2 regions of the Variovorax sp. Soil_C_39 genome follow, and region 2 is predicted to be linked to the other one. Evidence: riboswitches for the same ligand, from Rfam matches in the RefSeq annotation. Region 2 holds a riboswitch; the other holds the start of a gene.

Region 1 (5,390 bases), on a different contig from region 2:
GCCGTCGACGTACACGCGGCCGCCGTGTTCGTGCACCAGTTCGCAGAGTTCCTTCACGCGGGTCTCGAACACGCCGTGCGTGCTGGGATACGTGATCATCACCGCGGCCAGGTTGGCGCTGTGCTTCTCGCAGGCGCGCCTCAGGTCGTCCATGTCGACGTTGCCCTGCGCGTCGCAGGCCGTCACCACCACCTGCAGGCCCACCATCTGTGCGCTCGCGGGGTTGGTGCCATGCGCCGACGACGGAATCAGGCAGATGTTGCGGTGTCCCTGGCCGTTGGCTTCCTGGAACGCTCGGATCGCGAGCAGGCCCGCGTATTCGCCCTGCGAGCCCGCATTGGGCTGCAGGCTGATGCCCGCGTAGCCGGTGGCTTCGCAGAGCCAGGCGCGCAGCTGGGCGTCGAGCTGGGCGTAGCCCGCGAGCTGCTCGGCGGGCGCGAACGGATGGATGTTCGCGAACTCGGGCCAGGTGATGGGGATCATCTCGCTGGTCGCATTGAGCTTCATGGTGCAGCTGCCGAGCGGGATCATGCTGCGGTCGAGCGCCAGATCCTTGTCGGACAGGCTGCGGATGTAGCGCAGCATCGCCGTCTCGCTCTTGTGCGTGTTGAACACCGGGTGCGCGAGAAAGGCGCTGGTGCGGCGCAGGTCGTCGGGCAGTCGCGGCGCGGTGCCGGCGAGTTCGTCGAAGCGCGGCATCGGCGTGCCGGCGGGCACGAACAGCGCCCAGAGCGTCTCGATGTCGGCGCGCGTGGTGGTCTCGTCGAGCGAGATGCCCAGGTGCTGCTGCAGACGCTGGCGCAGGTTGATGCCGCCGGCCTCGGCGCGCTCGACGATCTTCTGCGTGTCGTCGCCGGTGTGGATCGTCAGCGAATCGAACGCGGTGGCATTGACCACTTCGCGGCCCATCTGCGCGAAGCCTTGCGCGAGGATCGCGGTGAGCGCGGCCACGCGCTGCGCGATGCGCGTAAGGCCGTCGGGTCCGTGGTAGACGGCGTACATGCTCGCCACCACGGCCGGCAGCACCTGCGCGGTGCAGATGTTGGACGTGGCCTTCTCGCGCCGGATGTGCTGCTCGCGCGTTTGCAGCGCGAGGCGGTAGGCCGGACGCCCGTGCGCATCGACGCTCACGCCGACCAGCCGGCCGGGCAGCGAGCGCTTGAATTCGTCACGGCAGGCCAGGTAGGCCGCGTGCGGGCCGCCGTTGCACATCGGCATGCCGAAGCGCTGCGTGGTGCCGCAGACGATGTCGGCGTCCCATTCGCCGGGCGGCGCGAGGAGCGTGAGCGCGAGCAGGTCGGCGGCCACGCAGAAGGCGGCGTCGCACTGGTGGGCATGGCCCGCGAGCGGGCGCAGGTCGTGCACATGGCCGGTGGTGGCCGGGTACTGCGCGAGCACGCCGAAGAAGTCGCAGCTCGCCATCAGGTGCGGCAGCGTCTCGGACGCCGTGCTCACCTTCACTTCGATGCCCAGCGGCGCGGCACGCGTGCGGATGACCTCGATCGTCTGCGGATGGCAGTCGCCCGAGACCAGGAACACGTTGCTCTTGCTCTTGACGCTGCGCCGGGCGAGCGTCATGGCCTCGGCCGCGGCCGTGGCCTCGTCGAGCATGGAGGCGTTGGCGATGGCCATGCCCGTCAGGTCGCACACCATCGTTTGGAAATTGAGCAGGGCCTCCATGCGCCCTTGCGAGATCTCGGCCTGGTAGGGCGTGTAGGCGGTGTACCAGGCGGGGTTCTCGAGCACGTTGCGCAGGATCACGCCGGGCGTGTGGGTGCCGTAGTAGCCCTGGCCGATGAAGCTCTTGCACACCTTGTTCTTCGCCGCGATGGCCTTCATCTCGGCCAGCGCGTCCGCTTCGCTGGCGGGCGCCGGCAGCCGCATCGGGCGGGCGCGGCGAATCGCCGCGGGCACGATGCCGTCGATGAGCTCCGCACGCGTGGCCGAGCCGATCACCGGCAGCATGCGCGCTTCGTCGGCCGCATCGATGCCGATGTGGCGGGCGAGGAATTCCTCGGCATTCTCGAGTTCTTGCAGGGAGGGGAGGGAAGGGGTGGGCATGGCGGTGTCGGGGGGAAAAGGCAAGGGCGGGGCTGCCGGACGCGTCGCGTGCGGCCAGCCCGTCTTCAGCGGTGCATCAGGACTCGGCTGCGAACTGGTCGTAGGAGGCGGCGTCGAGCAGCGCGTCGAGCTGCGCAGGTTCGCTGAGCTTGACCTTGAAGAACCAGCCCGCGGCCAGCGGGTCGCTGTTGGCGAGCGAAGGATCGGCGCGCAGCGCCTCGTTCACTTCGGTGATCTCGCCCGACACGGGCATGAACACGTCGGCCGCGGCCTTCACCGATTCGACGACACCGGCCACTTCGCCCTGCGCGAAGGTCTTGCCCACGTCGGGCAGGTCGACGAACACCACGTCGCCGAGCGCATCCTGCGCATGCACGGTGATGCCGACGGTGGCCGCGTCGCCTTCGGCCGAGACCCATTCGTGGTCCTTGGTGTACTTGATGGTCATGTGAAAAAACTCCTCGTGGAAAAAATGAAATGCCGAGCTCAGCCGCGGTAGTAGCGCGTGGGCACGAAAGGCATGGCCGAGACTTCCATCGGAACGGGCTTGCCCCGCACGATGGCCTGCACGCGCGTGCCGGGCTCGGCGAAGGCCATGGCCACGTAGCCCATCGCGACCGGGCGGTCGGCCGTGGGGCCGAGCAGGCCGCTCGTCACGAGGCCTATGTCCTGGCCCTCGAACGATTGCAGCACCGTGCCGTCGCGCACCGGTATGCGCTCGAGCGCCACCAGGCCAACGCGCTTGCGCGTGAGCGTGTCGTGGTCGGTGCGGCCGGCCGCGCCCGACGTGGCCGATGCCAACTGCGCCAGCACCCGGGCCGCGCCCGGGAAGCCGCCTTCGCGCGCGCCGCCCGCGCGGCGCACCTTCTGGATCGCCCAGTTGAGCGAGGCCTCGACCGGCGTGGTGGTGGTGTCGATATCGTTGCCGTAAAGGCACAGGCCGGCCTCGAGCCGCAGCGAATTGCGCGCGCCCAGGCCGATCGGCTTGACCTCGGCCTGGGTGAGCAGCAGGCGGGCCAGGGCGTCGGCGTCACGGCCGGCGACCGAGATCTCGAAGCCGTCTTCGCCGGTGTAGCCGCTGCGCGTGACGAAGGCTGGAATGCCGCCGATCTGCACTGCGCCGCCGGTCATGAACACGAAGCGCTCGGCGCCGGGCGAGAGCCTTGCGAGCACCGCGGCGGCCTGCGGCCCCTGCAGCGCGAGCAGCGCGTGGTCGGGCAGGGGCTGCACCTCGCAGCGTGCGCCGATCTTCTGCTGGATGTGCGCGATGTCGGCCATCTTGCAGGCGCCGTTGACGATCACGAAGAGCGAGCCGTGCCCCTCGTTGAAGAACATCAGGTCGTCGAGGATGCCGCCTTCGTCGTTCAGCAGCAGGCCGTAGCGCTGCTTGCCCGGGGCCAGGTCGATCACGTCGACCGGCATCAGCGTCTCGAAGGCGGCGGCGGCGTCGGGCCCGACCAGGCGCAACTGGCCCATGTGCGAGATATCGAACAGCCCGGCCTGCTCGCGCGTATGGCGGTGCTCGGCCATCAGGCCGGCGGGGTACTGCACCGGCATCGAATAGCCGGCGAACGGCACCATGCGGGCGCCGAGCTCGACGTGCAGGTCGTGCAGCGGGGTCTTGAGCAATGGTTGTTGTTGGTCAGCGGAAGCAGCCACGGGGCACTCTCCAAAGGGGCAGTCGAATTCCATGGCGCAAGCCATGGGCCACCCCTGCTGTCCGCTTTACCTGAGAGATTCGCCCCACGATCGGGGTTTGCTCCTTCGGTGGGCCGTCGCCGCAAACGCGCGCTGCAACGGCCTCTCTCCAGCAAGGAAGCGACGGCGTTCGCTGTCGCTGTGTCAGTCCTTTTGCCTGAGCGTTCGGGGGTTCCCTGCGCCTTCGGCGGCCTCGCGTGGCGAAGCTCTCTCCTGACCCGGCGAGTGTAGTGGATCGCGCTGCGGGCCGGCCGCGCGGGACGGCGGCAGTTCCGCACGCAGATGGTCGAGAAAGGCGCTGACGCCCTGTGGCAGCGTGCGTCCGGCGAGGGTCTGGACCTCGACGGCGCGGCCGTTCATGCCGCGCTCGCGGATCGGTGCGGCATGCAGCTCGCCGCGCCGCGCACGGTCGCGCACCGTCACCTCGCCCGAAATCGACAGGCCGCCGCCGTGCAGCACGAAGTTGGTGAGCGACTCGAAATGGTTGCTGACCAGCACCGGGTCGAACACCAGCCGCCGCTGGCTGCAGCCGATGTCGAACAACTGGCGCACCGTGTTGTCGCGCTCTGGCAGGGCGATCGGATGCGGATGCATCTGCGCCAGCGTGACGGTGGAAAAGCGCGCGAGCGGATGGTCGGGCCGCATGATCGCGTGGACGGGCGCCGCCTGCATGTGCTGCACCTGGATGTCGCGCTCGGCAGCCCGGCTGTAGGTGAGGCCGATGTCCACGTCGCCATTGCGCACCGCCGCGGTTACCTGGGCCGGCGCCACCACGCGGAGGTGGAACAGGATGCCAGGGTGGCGGGCACGGAATTCGGCCATCGCGCCGGGCAGGAACTCGATGGCGAAGCCGGACGAACTGGCCAGGCGCACCAGGCCCCGGCGCAGACCCTGCAGCGCCTGGATGTCGGACACCACGCGGTCGGCCTCCATCGCGCCGCGGCGCGCATGCGCGGCCAGCAGTTCGCCGGCGGCGCTGGGCGCCATGCCGCGCGCGTGCCGCTCGAACAGCGGCACGCCGAGCAGTTCTTCCAATGCCGCCACCTGCCGGCTTACGGCCGAGGGCGACACGCTGAGCCGCGAGGCGGCCTCGCTCACGGAGCCGCTGCGAACCACCTCGAGAAAGTAGCGCAGCGCCGTGTCCTGCAGTCGGTCGGACAGCATCGAAAACCTTCCTAGGTTTGCGTAAAACGCAACGATTCTTGCAACAAACGGCGATTGTCGTATGGCTGGCGGGCGCTTATTCTGACTTCGTCCCGTCATTTTTCCGCAGGAGAGGCATGCACAAACCCCGATCGGCCACGCCGGCGCCGGTGGCTTCGGCCATCGTGGAACTCAGCGCCACAGCGCTTTCGCATGCCATCCATTCGCGCGAGGTCTCGTGCGTCGAAGTGCTCGATGCCTACCTGGCGCAGATCGACCGGCTCAATCCGGTGGTCAATGCCATCGTGGCGCACGCCGACCGCGATGCGCTGCACGCCCAGGCCCGCGAGCGCGACGACCAACTGGGGCAGGGCCGCAGCCTGGGGCCGATGCATGGCTTCCCGCAGGCGCCGAAGGACATCATGCCCGTGGCCGGCATGGTCACCACGCGCGGCTCGCCGATCTTCCGTGGCCAGGTCACGCCGGCC
Region 2 (5,390 bases):
TGCCGTTGAAGCTCTCGTAGAAGAAGCCGCGCGCATCGCCGAACACCTTCGGCTCGATGACCAGCACCTCCGGAATCGCGGTGGGCGTTGCCTTCACGAGCGCACCTCCTCGGCCAGCAGGTGGTTGAGGTACTTGCCGTAGCCATTCTTCTGCAGCGGCGCCGCAAGCCGCGCGAGCTGCTCGCGGTCGATGAACCCGTTGCGCCAGGCGATCTCTTCGGGGCACGCGATCTTCAACCCCTGCCGATGCTCGAGCGTCGCGATGAACTGCCCCGCCTCCAGCAGGCTCTCGTGCGTGCCGGTATCGAGCCAGGCATAGCCGCGCTGCATGATCTGCACGTTGAGCTGGCCAATGTCGAGGTAGGCCTGGTTGACCGCCGTGATCTCCAGCTCGCCGCGCGCGCTCGGCTTCACGGCCTTGGCGATGTCGACCACCTGGTTGTCGTAGAAGTACAGGCCCGTCACGGCGTAGCTGCTCTTGGGCTTGGCCGGCTTCTCTTCGATGCTGCTGGCCTTGCCCTCGGCGTCGAAGGCCACCACGCCGTACCGCTCAGGATCCTGCACGTGGTAGGCGAAGACGGTCGCGCCCTTGTCCTTGGCATCGGCACCGGAGAGCAGATGCGCGAGGTCATGCCCGTAGAAGATGTTGTCGCCCAGCACCAGCGCGCTCGCCTCGTTGGCCACGAACTTCTCGCCGATGATGAACGCCTGCGCCAGACCATCGGGGCTGGGCTGCACCGCGTACTGCAGGTTCAGGCCCCATTGGCTGCCGTCGCCCAGCAACTGCTGGAAGCGCGGCGTGTCCTGCGGCGTGCTGATGATCAGGATGTCACGCATGCCGCCGAGCATCAGCGTGCTCAGCGGGTAGTAGATCATCGGCTTGTCGTACACCGGCAGCAGCTGCTTGCTCATCGCGAGCGTGGCGGGATGCAGGCGGGTGCCGGAGCCGCCGGCCAGGATGATGCCCTTGCGTTTTGTCGTCGTGGTCATTGTTGGGTCTTCTTTCCCTTTTGTTGTCTTCAGAGCGTCTCGCGCAGCATGCGTGCCACGCCGTCCTGCCATGGCGGCAGCCGCAGGCCGAAGGTCGATTGCAGCTTCGTGGTGTCGAGGCGCGAGTTGTGCGGACGCCTGGCGGGCGTGGGGAAGGCGCTCGTGGGCACGGGGTCGACCGCATCGGGCCCCGCCTTCAGCTCGACGCCGGCCGCCTTCGCTTGCTCGATGACGAAACGCGCATAGCCATGCCAGGTGGTGACGCCACCAGCCACCGCGTGATAGAGGCCCGCCTTGGCGGGGTCCTGCAGGGTCGCGCGGATCGCATGCGCGGTCAGGTCGGCCAGCAGCTCGGCGCCGGTCGGCGCGCCGAACTGGTCGTCGATGACGGTCAGCTTGTCGCGCTCCTTGGCCAGGCGCAGCATGGTCTTGGCAAAGTTGCCGCCGCGCGCCGCATACACCCAGCTGGTGCGGAAGATCAGGTGCCTCGCGCAGTGCGCGGCCACCAGCTGCTCGCCTTCGAGCTTGGTGCGGCCATACACGCTCAAGGGGCCGGTCGCATCGTCTTCCTTCCAGGGCGTGCTGCCGCTGCCGTCGAAGACGTAGTCGGTCGAGTAATGCACCATCAAAGCCCCGATCTGCTGCGCGGCCTCGGCCACGACGCCCGGCGAGGTGGCGTTGAGCTTGCGCGCGAACTCGGGCTCGCTCTCGGCCTTGTCGACGGCCGTGTGCGCCGCCGCATTCACGATGACATCGGGACGCACCTTGCGCACCGTCTCGGCGAGTTGCTCGGGCCGGCTGAAGTCGGCGTGAAGCTCGGTGCTGTCGAAGTCGAGCGCGACGAGTTCGCCCAGCGGCGCCAGGCTGCGCTGCAGCTCCCAGCCGACCTGTCCGCCCTTGCCCAGCAACAGCAGCTTCATGCGGCGTCCTTCGTGTCGTACTGCTTCTCGACCCATTCGCGGTAGGCGCCGCTCTGCACGTTGCGCACCCATTCGCCGTTGGCCAGGTACCACTCGACCGTCTTGCGGATGCCGGTGTCGAAGGTCTCGGCCGGCTTCCAGCCGAGTTCGCGCTCGAGCTTGCGCGCATCGATCGCATAGCGCCGGTCATGGCCGGGGCGGTCGGTGACGTAGCTGATCTGTTCCTTGTAGGGCTTGCCGTCCGCGCGCGGGCGCAGTTCGTCGAGCAGCGCACACACCGTGTTGACGATCTCGATGTTGGGCTTCTCGTTCCAGCCGCCCACGTTGTAGGTCTCGCCGAGCCGGCCGGCCTCGAGCACGCGGCGAATGGCGCTGCAATGGTCCTTCACGTAGAGCCAGTCGCGCACCTGCATGCCGTCGCCATACACCGGCAGCGGCTTGCCGGCCAGCGCATTGACGATCATCAGCGGGATCAGCTTTTCCGGGAAGTGGAACGGCCCGTAGTTGTTCGAGCAGTTGGTGGTGAGCACCGGCAGGCCGTAGGTGTGGTGCCAGGCGCGCACGAGGTGGTCGCTGGCGGCCTTGCTGGCCGAGTAAGGGCTGTTGGGCTCGTACTTGTTGTCTTCGGTGAAGGCAGGATCGGTCTTCGAGAGCGAGCCGTAGACCTCGTCGGTCGACACGTGCAAGAAGCGGAAAGCGGCCTTCTGGTCGGCGGGCAGCGCATTCCAGTGGCCGCGCACCGATTCGAGCAGGCGGAAGGTGCCGAGCACGTTGGTCTGCACGAAGTCTTCGGGGCCGTGGATCGAGCGGTCCACATGCGATTCGGCGGCGAAATTGACGACCGCCCGGACCTTGTGTTCGGCCAGCAGGCGATCGACGAGCGCGCTGTCGCCGATGTCGCCCTGCACGAAGATGTGCCGGGCATCGCCCTTGCGCGAAGCGAGCGTCTCGAGGTTGCCCGCGTAGGTCAGCTTGTCGAGGTTCACGACCGGTTCATCGCTCTGCGCGAGCCAGTCGAGTACGAAATTGGCGCCGATGAAGCCCGCGCCGCCGGTTACCAGGATCATGGAGTCCCCTGCTGAAATGGAACGATCGCCACCCGGCGATTGAACAGGCGATTATCCCATCGGGCCAGAGCGATCAAGCCGCCGGGCATACAATCGCGCCACTGCAGGAGAGCGGACAACATGCGTTGTCCCACCGAAGGCGCAAACTCCCATAAACGCTCAGGTCGGCCGAAGAGGCCTGTACTGCACCAACTGACACGCCGTCTGGAGAGACGTCACCCCGCGTGACGCGCCGAAGGAGCAAACCCGCTGCGGGCGCAGCGGGTGAATCTCTCAGGTACCGAGGACAGGGGGAGCGGCAACTTGGACGGCGATCGTCCGGTTGCTCGCTATGCAAAGCACAGCGACCCCGCCGCCATCCAAGCGCACCTCGAAAGAAGTACCTGAAATGCGCGTGAACGTTCTTGGCGCCGGCCTGCTCGGCGTGACCTCGGCCTATTACCTTCAACAGCTCGGCCACGATGTGACCGTGATCGACCGGCAGGCCACGCCGGCGGCAGAAACCAGCTTTGCCAACGGCGGGCAGATCTCGGTCAGCCATGCCGAACCCTGGGCCAATCCGGGCGCCCCGCTCAAGGTGCTGCAGTGGCTCGGCAAGGAAGACGCACCGCTGCTGTTCCGCGTGCGCGCCGACATGCGCCAGTGGCTCTGGGGCCTGCAGTTCCTGCGCGAATGCACACCCGCGCGCACCCGGCACAACATCGAGCAGATCGTGCGGCTGGGCACCTACAGCCGCGAGGTGCTGCAGCAGCTGCGCCGCGACACCAGTCTGGCGTACGACCAGCGCACGCAAGGCATCCTGCACTTCTACACGACCCAGAAGGAGTTCGATGCCGCCCTCGCGCCGGCCGAGCAGATGCGCGCGCTGGGCTGCGAGCGGCAGGTGATCTCGGCCGACGAGGCCGTGGCCATCGAGCCCGCGCTCGCGCACATCCGGCCGAAGCTGGCCGGCGCCACCTACACCGCAGAAGACGAGTCGGGCGATGCGAACCTCTTTGCGCGCGAACTCGCCAGGCTCGCCGCAGCGGCCGGGGTGAAGTTCCTCATGAGCCACACGGTGACCGCGCTGCGCGAGGCCGGCGGCCGGCTCGACCATGTCGAGGCGACCGACTCCGAAGGCCGCTTCCAGCGCATCGGCGGCGATGCGTTCGTGCTCGCGATGGGTTCGCTGAGCCCGGTCGTCGCGGCACCGCTCGGCATTCGCCTGCCGATCTATCCGGCCAAGGGCTACTCGGTGACGCTGCCGGTCAAGGACGCCTCGAAGGCGCACCAGGTCTCGCTCACGGACGACGAATTCAAGCTCGTGTTCTCGCGCTACACCTCGCCGGGCGCCGAGGGGGGCGACCGCCTGCGCATTGCGGGCACGGCCGAACTCAACGGCTACGACCGCGACCTGAACCGCGTGCGCTGCGAGGCCATCGTGCGGCGCGTCGAAGAACTGTTCCCCGGCGCGGGCGACACCACACAGGCGCAGTTCTGGACCGGCCTGCGCCCCGCGACGCCGAGCAACGTACCGATGATCGGCAAGACGAAGCTGCCGAACCTGTACCTCAACACCGGCCACGGCACGCTGGGCTGGACGCATGCCTGCGGATCGGGCAAATCGATCGCGCGCATCGTGACCGGGCTCGCGCCCGAAGTGGACTTTGCGTTCACGGGGATGCCGCGGCCGGCGCGCGGGGTCATGGCAGCGGCCGTGGGCTGAGCCAGGGCCGACTGACCGCGGACGTCCGCGGTCAGTCGGCAGCCGCAAACACCGTCAGCACGCCGGTATACCCATACAGCCGGTGCCGCGCGATCTCGCCGGCCGCGAAGAAGCCGACCAGCGGCACGTCGCCGAGCGCATGCCGCACGATCTGCAGTTCGGCGCCGGGTGCGCCGAAATGCGGGCCGCCGCGCCCCGAGCAGCTCACGTACACAGCACCCGCGATGCGGCGCGCCGGATGCGGTGCGGCCTCGGCCTCCCCGGCCGCCACGGCGCGCGCGGTGGCCAGCGTCTGCTCCTCGGGCTCGAGTTCTTCGCGGATCTCGGCGCAGATGCGCATCAGGTCCGCGCGCGCGGCCTGCGCATTGCGGCGGCAGAAGCTCAGCCGCATGCCGGCTTCGGCCACGTCGGCGATCGCCACGCCGCGGCGCGTCGGATCGAGCCCGATGATGTGACGTACCAGCACGTCGGCGCCCAGGTCGCCGGTACGGCGGATGCCGTCACTGCCCGCATCGGCCAGGCCCACCAGCGTGTTGCGCACCGCGTCGATGGCCTCCTGCGGCCGTTCGAGCGACACCTGCAGCTCCGCCAGCAGCACGTCGAGCGCAGGCTCGCCATCGAGCTTGAGCAGCAGGTTGCCGTCGGCCTCGGTGATCACGCGCTCGCGCCCGGCCCCCGCGCGCAGCGGCTGGCAGCCCTGCGTGACGC

The links. A riboswitch is a leader RNA that binds a small molecule or an ion and turns the genes downstream of it on or off. The one in region 2 is predicted to bind glycine.
Region 1: linked by a shared signal. The riboswitch ahead of gcvT (glycine cleavage system aminomethyltransferase GcvT) and the one ahead of AC3A6J_RS20520 (D-amino acid dehydrogenase) in region 2 are both predicted to bind glycine.

The regions. Positions count from the first base shown of each region.
Region 1 is NZ_JBDGJQ010000007.1:275,563-280,952, reverse strand. Features, by position in the region: gene gcvP (aminomethyl-transferring glycine dehydrogenase) at 1-2,061, opposite strand, end outside; gene gcvH (glycine cleavage system protein GcvH) at 2,138-2,509, opposite strand; gene gcvT (glycine cleavage system aminomethyltransferase GcvT) at 2,548-3,720, opposite strand; glycine riboswitch at 3,768-3,882, opposite strand; glycine riboswitch at 3,895-3,985, opposite strand; partial or broken gene AC3A6J_RS19570 (LysR family transcriptional regulator) at 4,021-4,923, opposite strand; gene AC3A6J_RS19565 (amidase) at 5,040-5,390, shown strand, end outside.
Region 2 is NZ_JBDGJQ010000008.1:192,789-198,178, forward strand. Features, by position in the region: gene rfbC (dTDP-4-dehydrorhamnose 3,5-epimerase) at 1-97, opposite strand, end outside; gene rfbA (glucose-1-phosphate thymidylyltransferase RfbA) at 94-990, opposite strand; gene rfbD (dTDP-4-dehydrorhamnose reductase) at 1,020-1,910, opposite strand; gene rfbB (dTDP-glucose 4,6-dehydratase) at 1,907-2,977, opposite strand; glycine riboswitch at 3,072-3,168, shown strand; glycine riboswitch at 3,172-3,277, shown strand; gene AC3A6J_RS20520 (D-amino acid dehydrogenase) at 3,366-4,682, shown strand; gene AC3A6J_RS20525 (FIST signal transduction protein) at 4,714-5,390, opposite strand, start outside.